Linked DNA regions of Streptacidiphilus rugosus AM-16. The protein of the gene in region 1 interacts with the protein of each later gene in a pairwise test. Links are inferred from orthologs where the notes say so. Each region holds a gene or a part of one and is shown on either strand. Other genes may lie near its edges. The genes, in order: eno and rpe.

What was found.
Region 2: the proteins of eno (region 1) and rpe interact in binary tests that used the Escherichia coli proteins (3 or more experiments, as listed by UniProt). The link is inferred for Streptacidiphilus rugosus AM-16 from one-to-one orthologs.

What each region holds. Positions count from the first base shown.
Region 1 is NZ_JQMJ01000004.1:6,698,491-6,704,734, forward strand. The notes cover bases 2,035-5,028. They hold eno (phosphopyruvate hydratase), read right to left. Parts: upstream 4,175-5,028; coding sequence 2,894-4,174; downstream 2,035-2,893. Other genes in these bases: BS83_RS39190 (DUF501 domain-containing protein), read right to left, coding at 2,035-2,205; BS83_RS46045 (FtsB family cell division protein), read right to left, coding at 2,406-2,807; BS83_RS39205 (LysM peptidoglycan-binding domain-containing protein), read right to left, coding at 4,344-5,024. In the rest of the region: BS83_RS39180 (NAD(P)/FAD-dependent oxidoreductase), read right to left, coding at 1-425; BS83_RS39185 (Ppx/GppA phosphatase family protein), read right to left, coding at 743-1,648; more of BS83_RS39190, read right to left, coding at 1,645-2,034; BS83_RS39210 (HAD family hydrolase), read right to left, coding at 5,354-6,058; BS83_RS39215 (GntR family transcriptional regulator), read right to left, coding at 6,102-6,244. UniProt on the Escherichia coli protein: Catalyzes the reversible conversion of 2-phosphoglycerate (2-PG) into phosphoenolpyruvate (PEP). It is essential for the degradation of carbohydrates via glycolysis.
Region 2 is NZ_JQMJ01000004.1:4,323,840-4,329,930, forward strand. The notes cover bases 2,193-5,033. They hold rpe (ribulose-phosphate 3-epimerase), read right to left. Parts: upstream 4,035-5,033; coding sequence 3,351-4,034; downstream 2,193-3,350. Other genes in these bases: BS83_RS28820 (GuaB1 family IMP dehydrogenase-related protein), read right to left, coding at 2,193-3,225; BS83_RS28830 (RsmB/NOP family class I SAM-dependent RNA methyltransferase), read right to left, coding at 4,207-5,033. Outside these bases: BS83_RS28810 (metallophosphoesterase), read right to left, coding at 151-924; BS83_RS28815 (DUF5995 family protein), read left to right, coding at 1,042-1,740; more of BS83_RS28820, read right to left, coding at 1,765-2,192; more of BS83_RS28830, read right to left, coding at 5,034-5,736; fmt (methionyl-tRNA formyltransferase), read right to left, coding at 5,994-6,091. UniProt on the Escherichia coli protein: Catalyzes the reversible epimerization of D-ribulose 5-phosphate to D-xylulose 5-phosphate.

The DNA.
Region 1 (6,244 bases):
CGGAGGCTGATGGCCTCCTCGACCGACTTCATGCCGATGCCGTGCTCCGCCAGACCCGGGATCGGGAAGGTGCGGGACACCGAGCCCATCGCGACGACGAGGTAGTCGAAGGGGATCTCGTAGGGGTCGCCGGCCGCCGGGTGCACAGTGGCCACCTTGCGGTCCTGGTCGACCGAGGTGACGTGACCCGTCAGCACCTCTGCGTTCTTCAGAACGCGGCGCAGCGGGGCGACGAGGTTGCGAGGCGCGACGTTGCCGCCGGCCGCCTCGGGGAGGAAGGGCAGGTACGTCATGTACGACCGCGGGTCGACGACCGTGACGGTCGCTTCTCCGTAGCGCATCTTCTTGAGAATGCGCATCGCGGCATACAGGCCGACGTAGCCACCGCCGACAATCAGGATGCGAGGACGCTCCGTGGTGCTCATATCCGAAAGTATCCACCCCCGGTCTGCCTGGCTTTCGTCGGCCTGGCCCCTGGGGTCTGGACAGCACCTGCTACACTGCCCGCCCCACATGCCTCCCCACTGCCTCGGCCTCACACCCTGGGACCCCCCGGTGTGAGAATGCGCAGCTCGACGGGCTCATGGCGAATGTGCGCGCGAGACAGGAAGGCGATCGAGGATCACTCGATCCGGGCTGCCGGAACGGTCTTCGGTCCGCAAAATCGGACGAAGTGCCCCGACAGCCCACCCCAACGGCGGGAACTCCATGTGAAGAAATTCACGAAGGTTCTTCGGCCGGGTCAGAGAACGGTGCTCCAGGCGATGCCGTCGAGGATGTCATGCTCACTTACGACCAGCTCAGCGGCACCGGTGCGCTCCATGACCGCGAGCAGCACCAACGCTCCCGCGACGATGACGTCGACCCGGCCGGGGTGCATCACCGGGATCGCGGCGCGCTCCTCGTGGGTGGAGCCCAGCAGCCGCTCCGTCACCGCCCGGACGTCCGCGACGGGGATGCGCGAGCGGTGGATCGCCGCACTGTCGTAGGCCGGCAGCCCGAGCGCGATCGCCGCCACCGTGGTGACCGTCCCCGCCAGGCCGACCAGGGTGGCGTTCGTGTCCAGGGGGACCGCCTCCGCGGCCTGGTCGAGCGCCTTCTTGATGTCGGCGCGCATGGAGAGGTAGTCCTCGCCGTGACGCTCCGTCATCCGGACACAGCCGATGTCGACCGAACGAGCCGCCTGGACGCTCTCCGAACCGAGCACGAACTCGGTCGAGCCGCCGCCCAGATCGAACACCAGGTAGGGGCCGTGCTCGCCGTTCAGCTCCTTGGTCGCGCCGGTGAAGGAGAGCTGGGCCTCCTCGTCGCCGCTGATCACCTCGGGGTCGACGCCCAGGATCTCGCGGACCCCGGCCGTGAATTCGTCGCGGTTCTCCGCGTCGCGCGAGGCGCTGGTGGCGACGAAGCGGAGTCGGGTCGCACCGAGCTCCTCGATCACCGCCGCGTAGTCACGGCAGGCCGCGAAGGTCCGCTCCAGCGCCTCGGGGGCCAGCCGTCCGGTGCGGTCGACGCCCTGGCCGAGGCGGACGATGGTCATCCGCCGGTCCAGCTCGTGCAGCGCGCCGGTCTCCGGGTCGAGATCCGCGACCAGCAGACGGATCGAGTTGGTGCCGCAGTCGACCGCGGCGACGCGGGTCGTGGTCACTCGGACCCCTCCCCCTCGATCTCGTCCGCACCGTCCGCACCGTTCGTCCCGTCCGCGCAGACGCACGGGCCCTTGCGCCACCACTCCGGCAGCGCGGCCAGGGCCTCGTCGCCGAGCGGGTTCACGCCCGGACCGGCTGCCAGCGAGTGGCCGACCAGCACGTGCAGGCACTTGACCCGGTCGGGCATGCCGCCCGCGCTGGGGAAGCCCTCCAGCACCTCGATCGCGTCACGGCGGGCGATGTAGTCCTCGTGCGCCCGGCGGTACCCGTCGGCCAGCTCCGGTTCCTCGGCGAGCCTCGCGGTCTGCTCCTTCATCATCCCGTCCGCCTCCAGGGTGCCGATCAGCGAGGCGGCACGGGGGCAGGTCAGGTAGTAGAGGGTCGGGAACGGCGTGCCGTCCTCCAGACGCGGGGCCGTCTCGACGACGTCGGGCAGCCCGCAGGGGCAGCGGTGGGCGACGGCCCGCAGGCCGCGCGGCACGCGGCCGAGCTGCGCCTCGACGGCGGCACGGTCAGCCTCGGAAACGGGGGCGGGGGACTCGGGGGCTTGCGACATGCGGCCATTCTCCCCCAGGTGAGAAACCATGCAGCACCAAAGGGGCGCGAGGAACTGCGCGAGCAACCACCCTGCGCGGATGGCCCTGCACATTGAAGGCCATCAGCCCGGCGGATGGCTTGTCGCGCAGTTCCTCGCACCCCCGAGGTCGCTGCGTGGTTCCTCCACTGATGAATCCTCGCGCCGCCGGAGACTGCCCTTCAGTTCGAGGGGTGGTCCGCGGTGGCGAGGGAGCCGAGGAGGCTCTGGTACCAGGGCTGGGAGGCCGCCTGCTGGGTGGTCGGGGAGGCGGAGGGGGTGGGCGAGGGGTTCACCGAGGTGAACGGCGTGTCGCCGGGAAAGCCGAAGTGGAGGCGGGCACGCGCCTGGGCCTCGACGTAGGCCGGGTCCTGCCAGCGGGCCTTCTCCCTGCGCAGCTCCTCGACCTGCTGCTGCGCCTGCTGCTGCGCGGCCCGCTGCTGGTCGATCTGCGTCCGCTGCGCGATGAACTGACGCATCGGGTAGGCGAGCGCCGCGACCAGCGCGCAGACCACGAGGGCCAGCACCGCCGCCCGACCGGTCAGCTTCGGCCGCTTCCTGGCCTGCTTCTTCTTCTCCGCCACCGCTGCTCCCTCCCTCGGCCCCAACGCGACGACGCCCCGCCGCCCCCACCCTAGAGGGTGAGCGCGACGGGGCGTCGGAGGCGGCGTCAGCCGTTGAAGCGCGGGAAGGCGCCGCGGCCGGCGTACTCCGCGGCGTCGTCGAGGATCTCCTCGATGCGCAGCAGCTGGTTGTACTTGGCGACGCGCTCGGAGCGGGCCGGGGCGCCGGTCTTGATCTGGCCGCAGTTGGTGGCGACGGCGAGGTCGGCGATGGTGACGTCCTCGGTCTCACCGGAGCGGTGCGACATCATGCAGCGGAAGCCGTTGCGCTGGGCCAGCTCGACCGCGTCCAGCGTCTCGGTCAGCGAGCCGATCTGGTTGACCTTCACCAGCAGGGCGTTGGCCGCGCCCTCCTTGATGCCGCGGGCCAGGCGCTCCGGGTTGGTGACGAACAGGTCGTCGCCGACGAGCTGGACCTTGTCGCCGAGCTCGGCGGTGATGGTCTTCCAGCCCTCCCAGTCGTCCTCGAACAGCGGGTCCTCGATGGAGACCAGCGGGTACGCGGCGACGAGCTCGCCGTAGTAGGCGCTCATCTCGGCGGCGGTGCGGGCCTTGCCCTCGAACTGGTACGCGCCGTCCTTGTAGAACTCGGACGCGGCGCAGTCCAGGGCCAGCGCGATGTCGCGGCCGGGGGTGTAGCCGGCGCCCTTGATCGCCTCGACGATCAGGTCCAGCGCCTCGCGGTTGGAGTCGAGGTTCGGCGCGAAGCCGCCCTCGTCGCCCAGACCGGTGGAGAGACCGCGGGCCTTCAGCACGCCCTTGAGCTGGTGGTAGACCTCGACGCCCCAGCGCAGCGCCTCGGAGAACGACTCCGCGCCGATCGGCGCGATCATGAACTCCTGGATGTCCACGTTGGAGTCCGCGTGCGAACCACCGTTGAGGATGTTCATCATCGGGACCGGCAGCACGTGGGCGTTGGGGCCGCCCAGGTAGCGGAAGAGCGGCAGGTCGCTGGCCTCGGAGGCGGCGTGCGCCACGGCGAGGGAGACGCCCAGGATCGCGTTGGCGCCCAGGGAGGACTTGTCGGCGGTCGCGTCCAGGTCGAGCATGGCCTGGTCGATCAGGCGCTGCTCGGTGGCGTCGTAGCCGACCAGCTCCGGGCCGATCTGCTCGATGACGGCGAGGACGGCCTTCTCCACGCCCTTGCCGCCGTAACGGGACTTGTCACCGTCACGCAGCTCAAGGGCTTCGAAGGCACCGGTGGAGGCGCCGGACGGCACGGCAGCGCGGCCGGTGCTGCCGTCGTCGAGGCCGACCTCGACCTCGACGGTGGGGTTGCCTCGCGAGTCGAGGATCTCCCGGGCTACGACGACGTCGATGGACGGCACAACTGTCTCCTCAGGGGGATGCGGGTTGTTACGCACAGAGCCTAGCCCGTGTCGGGGCCGGGACCACTCAGGACCTTTGCCCTGTCTTGACTGACGGACATCTGGCGCAAACGCGGGAAAGCCCCTACCGGTCGGTAGGGGCCTTTCGCGAAGGTGCGTGCCGCGTCCGCTACACGAGGACGAGCCGCTCGCCGACGAAGATCAGATCCGGGTCGCTCCCGACGGTGGACCGGTTCCGCTCGTACAGCGCGTGCCAGCCGCCCGCGACGTGGTGGCTCGCGGCGATGCCGGAGAGGGTGTCGCCCGCCTCGACCGTGTAGACGCCGGCCGTGGACGAGCCGCCGTGCGCCGGCGCGCCGGGCCTCGGCTTGGCGTGCTTGGGGGCGGACTTCTTCGGCGCGGCGGGCTTGCTGTGCGAGTGGCCGGAGCCGGACTTGGAGGAGGTGTCGACGGTGGCCGGCGCACCGCCCGCGCTCAGACCGGCCCGCGGGCCGCAGACCGGCCACGCGCCCGGCCCCTGACTGTCCAACACCTTCTCGGCGACGGCGATCTGCTGACCCTTGCTCGCGTGGTTCGCGGTGGAGGCGTAGGCGCCGCCGCCGTAGGCCCGCCAGGTGCTGGCGGAGAACTGGAGCCCGCCGTAGTAGCCGTTCCCCGTGTTGATGGACCAGTCGCCGCCGCTCTCGCACTGGGCGACCTTGTCCCAGGTGGAGACGGACGCGGCGCTCGCACTGGCCGCCCCGATGAAGGGGAGGGCCACCGCGGCGCCGGCCACGCCGGTGGTCGCGACGATGGCCTTGGCCTTGTTGACGCGGATTCGGCGATGGCGGCCGTTGCCGGAGAGGAGCATGAAGGATTCCCTCTGCGACGCCTGCGAGGTGAGCTGTCGGGTTCGGGCCGTAGAGGCTGGCCCGGACGCTGATGCGTCTTCACCCCGAGCCGTCCGCGCTCCCGCGTGAACGGCGACCTACCTGGGTCCCCCACTCCTGCCCGTTCGTCAAGTCGACGTTGCCGCCCCACGGTGGACAGGACTCGGCGTCCCGCGAGGCGGTGTCCGCTGACGCGAACTTCACGGAGGCTAGGCAGGTTTTCATACGAACTCAACCTCCGACACGAGGAGCCGGAGGGCCGCCGACCCGGCGTCAGCCGCGTGAACTGGGCTTCCTCTGCGCCAGGACGTCAGATGTGAGCTCCGTTACCCTGCCGTGATACGAGCAACCGGTGGGTCAGGTGTGACCACTCGTCAAAGAGGGACGCCTGGGGAACGCCCACCCCCAGCAGCCGCTCACTCCGCCGCGACAACCCGCCGGCCCAGCCCAGAAAGCGCACTCCCGCCGCGCGCGCGGCCGAAGCGTCGCCGACCGCGTCGCCGACGTACACGCAGCGGGAGACGGCCTCGCCGGCCACTCCCAGAGCGTGCAGCGCCTCCTGGATACCGGAGGGGTCCGGCTTCATCCGCGCCAGGTCGGCGGGGCGGCCGACGACATGCTTGGCCAGCGCCTCCACCAGGCCCGCACCGAGCAGGTACTCCTCGATCGCGGGACGTGCGTTGTTGCTGACCACGGCCAGGGGGACGCCGGCCTTCGCCAGCGCCAGCACACCCTCGCGCGCACCGGGCGTCGGATCGGCCGAGACCGCCGCCAGCAGCTCCTCGCGGGCCAGGGCCCGGTCCGTCAGCGCGATCAGCCGGGCGGCCTCGGCCGACGGCGTTCGGGCGGCGTCGAGCAGTGCGGGCAGTCGGGCCAGCAACCCGTGCGGGTCGTCGGTCTCCTGGAGCCATGCCACGCCCTGCCCGCGCAGCTCGTCGAGGAGCACGCGGGCGACCCCGGGCGCCGGGCGGCGGGCGAAGAGGTTGCACACCGGCCCGTCGAAGTCGAGCAGCACGGCGGCGACGGCCTCGTGCGGCGGCTGAGGGTGCGTGATCGCGTCACTCCGGTTCGTTCACGTGCGCCGGCCCGTCGAGCGGTGGCCGGTCGTGCTGCGGTTCGTCGGGCAGGGGTCTGGAGAGGGAGACGCCGTAGGGCTCGGCCCTGGCCCACCAGGAGGCGAAGAAGGCCCGGGCGGTGTCCA
Region 2 (6,091 bases), 2.4 Mb from region 1 along the record:
AACCTGCACCGCACAACCCCGCACCGCACAGCCTCGACCGCGCAGCCCCGCACCGAGAAGCTCCGTGACGCGCAGCTCCGCACCGCGCCGCCCTGCACCGCGAAGCACCACGCGACGCAGCCCCGTGACGGGGTAACCCGAAGTCGTCGCTCACCCCATGGCCACCGGCCGGAAGTGCGTCGTCAGCCGACCGTCCTCGTCGATCACATGGAACAGCAGCCCCGGCGGGACGTCCGCGAGCACCGCGGACGTACGGCCCGGACCGTGCTCCCAGGGGAGCCGCAGGGTCGAGACGACGCCCGGCGCCACCAGCAGCGGGCGGCCGGCGAAGGTCGTGGCGACCGGCGCGTGGGCGTGCCCGCACACGAAGGCGAGCAGGTGCGGATGCCGCTCCGCGACGGCGGCCAGCCGCTCCTCGCCGAACTGCCGGATGGAGTCGGTGAACCGGCTCTGTACGGTGACCGGCGGATGGTGGAACCCCACCAGCACCGGCACCGTCCGCGGGGTCCGGGTGAGCAGCTCGTCGAGCCAGGCGAGCGTGGCGTCCTCCAGCAGCCCGTGGTGTTCGCCGGGGACGGAGGAGTCGCACAGGGCGACGACGAAGCGGTCCGTCTCCAGCGCCTGGTTCACCGGCCCTCCTGACGGCGCTTCACCGAGCAGTCCCTCCCGGAAGGGGGCGCGCGCGTCGTGGTTCCCGGGGCAGACCAGCACCGGGTGACGTGAGGTCAGCAGCCTGCGCGCCCGCGCGTACTCCTCCGGCGCGGCGTGGTCGGCGATGTCCCCGGTGACCAGGACCGCGTCGAGGTCGTAGGGCAGTCGCTCCAGATAGTCCATCACCGCCCGCGTCCGCGCGACACTGTGCCGCTCGGCCTTCCTGCCGCCCGCGTCGAGGTGGATGTCGCTCAGATGCGCGATAACGATCATGCGGCCACCCTACGGAGCCCCGCCGACGACGAGCCAACGGGTGCCGACGGACCGAACGGGCGCGGACCACCCGCCTGGGGGATCGTCGGGGCCCACCGCTGCTGCGACGCTTCTGCCATGGAGCTGAGCACCGCGCCCGGTGACGCCGTCGCCGTGCTCGCGGCGCGGTTGGAGGCGGCCGTTCTCGGGCTGCCGCCGAAGGACGGGGTGGGGGTCTTCGGCGGGATGTACCTCCAGGTGACGGAGGCGGTCGGGCGGCGTCTCGGCGAGGACGGCTACTTCCGGGGTCCGGCCGAGGTGGCGCGGCTCAGCACGCTCTTCGCGGAGCGCTTCCTCGACGCGCTGGCGGCCCCGCTGCCGCCCGCCTGCTGGCGGCCGCTGCTGGCGCTGCGGCGTCATCCCGGCATCCTGCCGGTGCAGTTCGCCCTCTCGGGGATGAACAGCCACATCGAGCACGACCTGCCGCTCGCGGTCGTCGACAGCTGCCTCAGCCTCGGCTGCGCGCCGGAGGCGCTGGCCCCCGACTTCCACCGGATCAACGACCTGCTCGCGGCCGTCGAGGACCGGATCCGTGAGGAACTCGCACCGCTCCCGCAGGACCTGGACGTGGCCGATCCGCTGCTGCACCTGCTCGGCTCGTGGAGCATCGACGCCGCCAGGGACGCGGCCTGGGTGTCCGCCCGGATGCTCTGGGACCTGCGGGCGCGCCCCGACGCCTACGCGGCCGCCGCGGCGGCGCTGGACCGCTCGACCGGAATGGTCAGCCGCTGCCTGCTCACTCCCCTCGGGGAGATGAGCCGACAGCGGCCGGCCTGATCACCTTCTCGTCGCGTCAGCGCGTCACCAGCTGGCGTGCAGCGGCTTGCCCTCCGCGTAGCCGGCGGCGCTCTGGACGCCGACGATGGCCTTCTCGTGGAAGTCCGCCAGCGAGTCCGCGCCCGCGTAGGTGCAGGAGGAGCGGACGCCCGCGATGATCGAGTCGATCAGGTCCTCGACGCCGGGACGGGCGGGGTCGAGGAACATGCGGGAGGTGGAGATGCCCTCCTCGAACAGCGCCTTGCGGGCGCGGTCGTAGTTGGACTCCTCGGCCGTGCGGTTGCGCACCGCGCGGGCGGAGGCCATGCCGAAGCTCTCCTTGTACTGGCGGCCGTCGGCGGCCGTCTGCAGGTCGCCGGGCGACTCGTAGGTGCCGGCGAACCAGGAGCCGATCATGACGTTGGAGGCGCCGGCGGCCAGCGCCATCGCCACGTCACGCGGGTGCCGGACACCGCCGTCGGCCCAGACGTGCTTGCCCAGGCGGGTCGCCTCGGCGGCGCACTCCAGCACGGCGGAGAACTGCGGGCGGCCGACGCCGGTCATCATCCGGGTGGTGCACATGGCGCCGGGGCCGACGCCGACCTTGAGGATGTCCGCGCCCGCCTCGACCAGGTCGCGCACGCCCGCCGCCGAGACGACGTTGCCGGCCACGATCGGGACCTGCGGGTCCAGGCCGCGCACGGCCTGCAGCGCGTTGATCATCGACTCCTGGTGGCCGTGGGCGGTGTCCACGATCAGCACGTCCGCTCCGGCCTCCAGCAGCGCCTTGGCCTTGCCGGCCACGTCGCCGTTGATGCCGACGGTGGCGGCGATGCGCAGCTTCCCGCCGGCGTCGACCGCCGGGCGGTACAGGGTGGCGCGCAGGGCGGCCTTGCGGGTCAGGATGCCGACCAGGTCGCCGCGGCCGTCCACGACGGGGGCGAGCTTGCGGTGGGCGCCGGACAGCCGCTCGAAGGCCTCGCGCGGGTCGATGCCCTCCTCCAGGAGCAGCAGCTCCTTGGTCATCACCGAGGCGAGGCTGGTGAAGCGGTCCACGCCCTTGCAGTCGGCCTCGGAGACGACGCCGACCGGCTTGCCGTCCTCGACCACGACCAGCGCGCCGTGGGCGCGCTTCGGCAGCAGCGAGAGCGCGTCGGCGACCGTCGCGCCGGGGGCGAGCGTCACGGCGGTGTCGTGGACGAGGTGGCGCTGCTTGACCCAGCTGACGACCTCGGAGACGACCTCGATCGGGATGTCCTGCGGGATGGCGACGATGCCGCCGCGGCGGGCCACCGTCTCGGCCATCCGGCGGCCGGCGACCGCGGTCATGTTGGCCACGACCAGCGGGATGGTCGTGCCGGTCCCGTCGTTGCTGGAGAGGTCCACCGCCTGGCGCGAGCCCACCGCGGAACGGCTGGGGACCATGAAGACGTCGTCGTACGTGAGGTCGTAGGGCACGGCGGGACGGGGGTCCAGCTCGCCCGTGACGGGATTCAAGAACCGCATGCCTCCAGCGTACGGGGCTGCTCAGCGCGGTTCATGGCGCAACGCTACAAGGCGGCGGGCCGAAAACGGCCCGCACCTCGTAGGATCGTCCAAATCGAGTTGTAGCTATGCACAAGGCATGATCGTCAGACCCGGCGAACCCAGGGTGCGCTGTCGGTTGCGGCCTGCGCGTCGGCCCGCAGCGCCTCGATCGCGGCGGCCGGGTTGTCCGCACCGTACACGGCCGAGCCGGCGACGAAGACGTCCGCGCCCGCGTCGGCGCAGCGCTCGATGGTGGACGCGGAGACGCCGCCGTCGACCTGGAGCCAGAGCTGCAGCCCGTGCCGGTCGATCAGCTGCCGGGTGCGGCGGATCTTGGGCAGCATGATGTCGAGGAAGGACTGACCGCCGAAGCCGGGCTCGACCGTCATGATCAGCACCATGTCCAGCTCGGGCAGCAGGTCCTCGAAGGGCTCGATGGGGGTGGCCGGCTTGAGCGCCATGGACGCCCGTGCGCCGAGGGCGCGCAGGTCGCGCGCGAGCCTGACCGGCGCGGCGGCGGCCTCGGCGTGGAAGGTCACCGAGCCCGCGCCCGCCTCCGCGTACTGCGGGGCCCAGCGGTCAGGGTCGTCGATCATCAGGTGGCAGTCGAGCGGGATGTCCGTGGCCTTGCGCAGCGACTCGACGATCGGCAGGCCGAGCGTCAGGTTCGGCACGAAGTGGTTGTCCATCACGTCCACGTGCAGCCAGTCGGCCCCGCGCACGGCCTCCGCCTCCTCGGCGAGCCGGGCGAAGTCGGCGGACAGGATGCTGGGACAGATCTGGGGCATCTCACGCACTCTCGTTCAGACCAGGACGGAACTTGCGACGGGAACCTGCGACAGAAGGGGGCCGCACGACCCCCTCCGGGCCATCATGCCGCACCCGGGCCGTCGGCCCGAACTGCCGAGCGAGCCAGCGGACGGAGGTGCGACCCCTGCGGCCGTGCGGCCGACCGGACGGCTACTTCCGGCGCAGCAGCGCGAGGTACATCGCGTCCGTGCCGTGGAGATGCGGCCAGAGCTGGATGTCCGGGCCCTCGCCCAGGTCCGGCACGCCGGGCAGCAGCGGACGGGCGTCGATCCACTCGACGTCGTCGCGGTCCTTGAGGACGTCGTTGACGACGACCCTGGTCTCGGCCAGGTGCGGCGAACAGGTCGCGTAGCCGACGACCCCGCCCGGACGGGTGGCCTCGATGGCCGAACGGAGCAGCGCCCGCTGGAGCGGCGCGAAGTTCGCGACGTCGGCCGGGCGGCGACGCCAGCGCGACTCGGGGCGGCGGCGCAGCGCGCCGAGGCCGGAGCAGGGGACGTCGACCAGCACCCGGTCGAAGGCAGCGGGCCTCCAGGCGGGACGGGTGCCGTCGGCGGTGATCACCACGTAGGGGCCGGGGTTGCCGTCGAGCGCCCGCGCGACCAGGCGGGCGCGGTGCGGCTGTGCCTCGGACGCCACCAGGGCCGCGCCGCGCTCGGCGGCCAGCGCGCCGAGGAGGGCCGCCTTGCCGCCGGGGCCCGCGCAGCCGTCGAGCCAGACCGCGTCGCTCCCGCCGGCCAGCGGGGCGGCGGCGAGGGCGGCGGCGACCAGCTGGCTGCCCTCGTCCTGCACACCGGCGCGGTTCTCGCGCACGGCCTTGAGGTCGGCCGGGTCGCCGCCCTCGGCGAGCCGGAGCGCGTAGGGCGACCACCGGCCGGGCTCGGTCACACCGCCCGAAGCCTCACGGTCCCCGTCACGGTCACCGTCGCCGCCCGTGTCCGTGTCCGCGTTCGCCGTGTCGGCGTCGCGCTCCAGGGCGTCGCGGAGCTCCTCGACCGTCGAGCGGCCGGGGCGGGCGACCAGGGTGACGGCCGGGCGCTCGTTGTCGGCGGCGAGCAGCTGCTCCATCGCGGTGCGGCCGGCGGACTGCGGCTGCCAGACTCCGAGGGAGTCCCACAGCGCGGAGACGACCCACCGCGGGTGCGAGAAGAGGACGCCGAGGTGCTCCTCCGCGTCGTCCTCGTAGGGCGGGGCGACCTGCTCCAGCCAGGTGTCCAGGTCGTGCTGGGAGATCTTGCGCAGCACCGCGTTGACGAACTTCGCCGGGCCCTCGGTGAGCACGGTCCTGGCCAGGTCGACGGTGGCCGAGACCGCGGCGTGGGTCGGGATCCGGGTGGCCAGCAACTGGTGCGCACCGAGCGAGATGACGTCCAGCACCGGCGGGTCGATCCGGCTGAGCGGACGGTCGACGCAGGCGGCGATGATCGCGTCGTAGCTGCCGCGCATCCGGAGCGTGCCGTAGACGAGCTCGGTGGCGAAGGCGGCGTCGCGGCGGGTGAAGTTCACGTCCTGCTCGGCCTTGCGCAGCAGCGCGGGAAGCACCAGGTTGGCGTACGCGTCGCGCTCGTCGACGGCGCGGAGGGCGTCGAAGGCGACGCGGCGGGCCGGGTCCTGCGCGGGCTTGCGGTAGGGGCGCTTCTTCGCCGGGGCCTTGGGCGCGTTGCGGGAAGGGGTGGTCATCTGCTCTGGCCTTACTGAAGGTGCTGACGGGGGCTATCTGCGTGCGGTGGTCTCCGCATGATCCATGATGCCCCATCTCCGCCCCGAGCTCGTCCTGATGCGGCGTCAGACACGTGCCGCCCGCCTGGGCGGCGGCTCGGCCGAACCCGCACGCGAAGCCGTGGCGGCGACGCTGCGCGGCCACGGCTCCATCCCCGGCGCGGACCGACCGGCACCCGCGTCGCGGGCACCTGCTCCGGCTGCCGCGTTACCGACGGTCAGCCCAGGCGCTCGCGCTCCTCCACGCGGGCGCCGCGGGCCCAGTCGCCCGCGGACATCCGCTTCTTGCCCTGCGGCTGCACCTCACCGAGCTCGA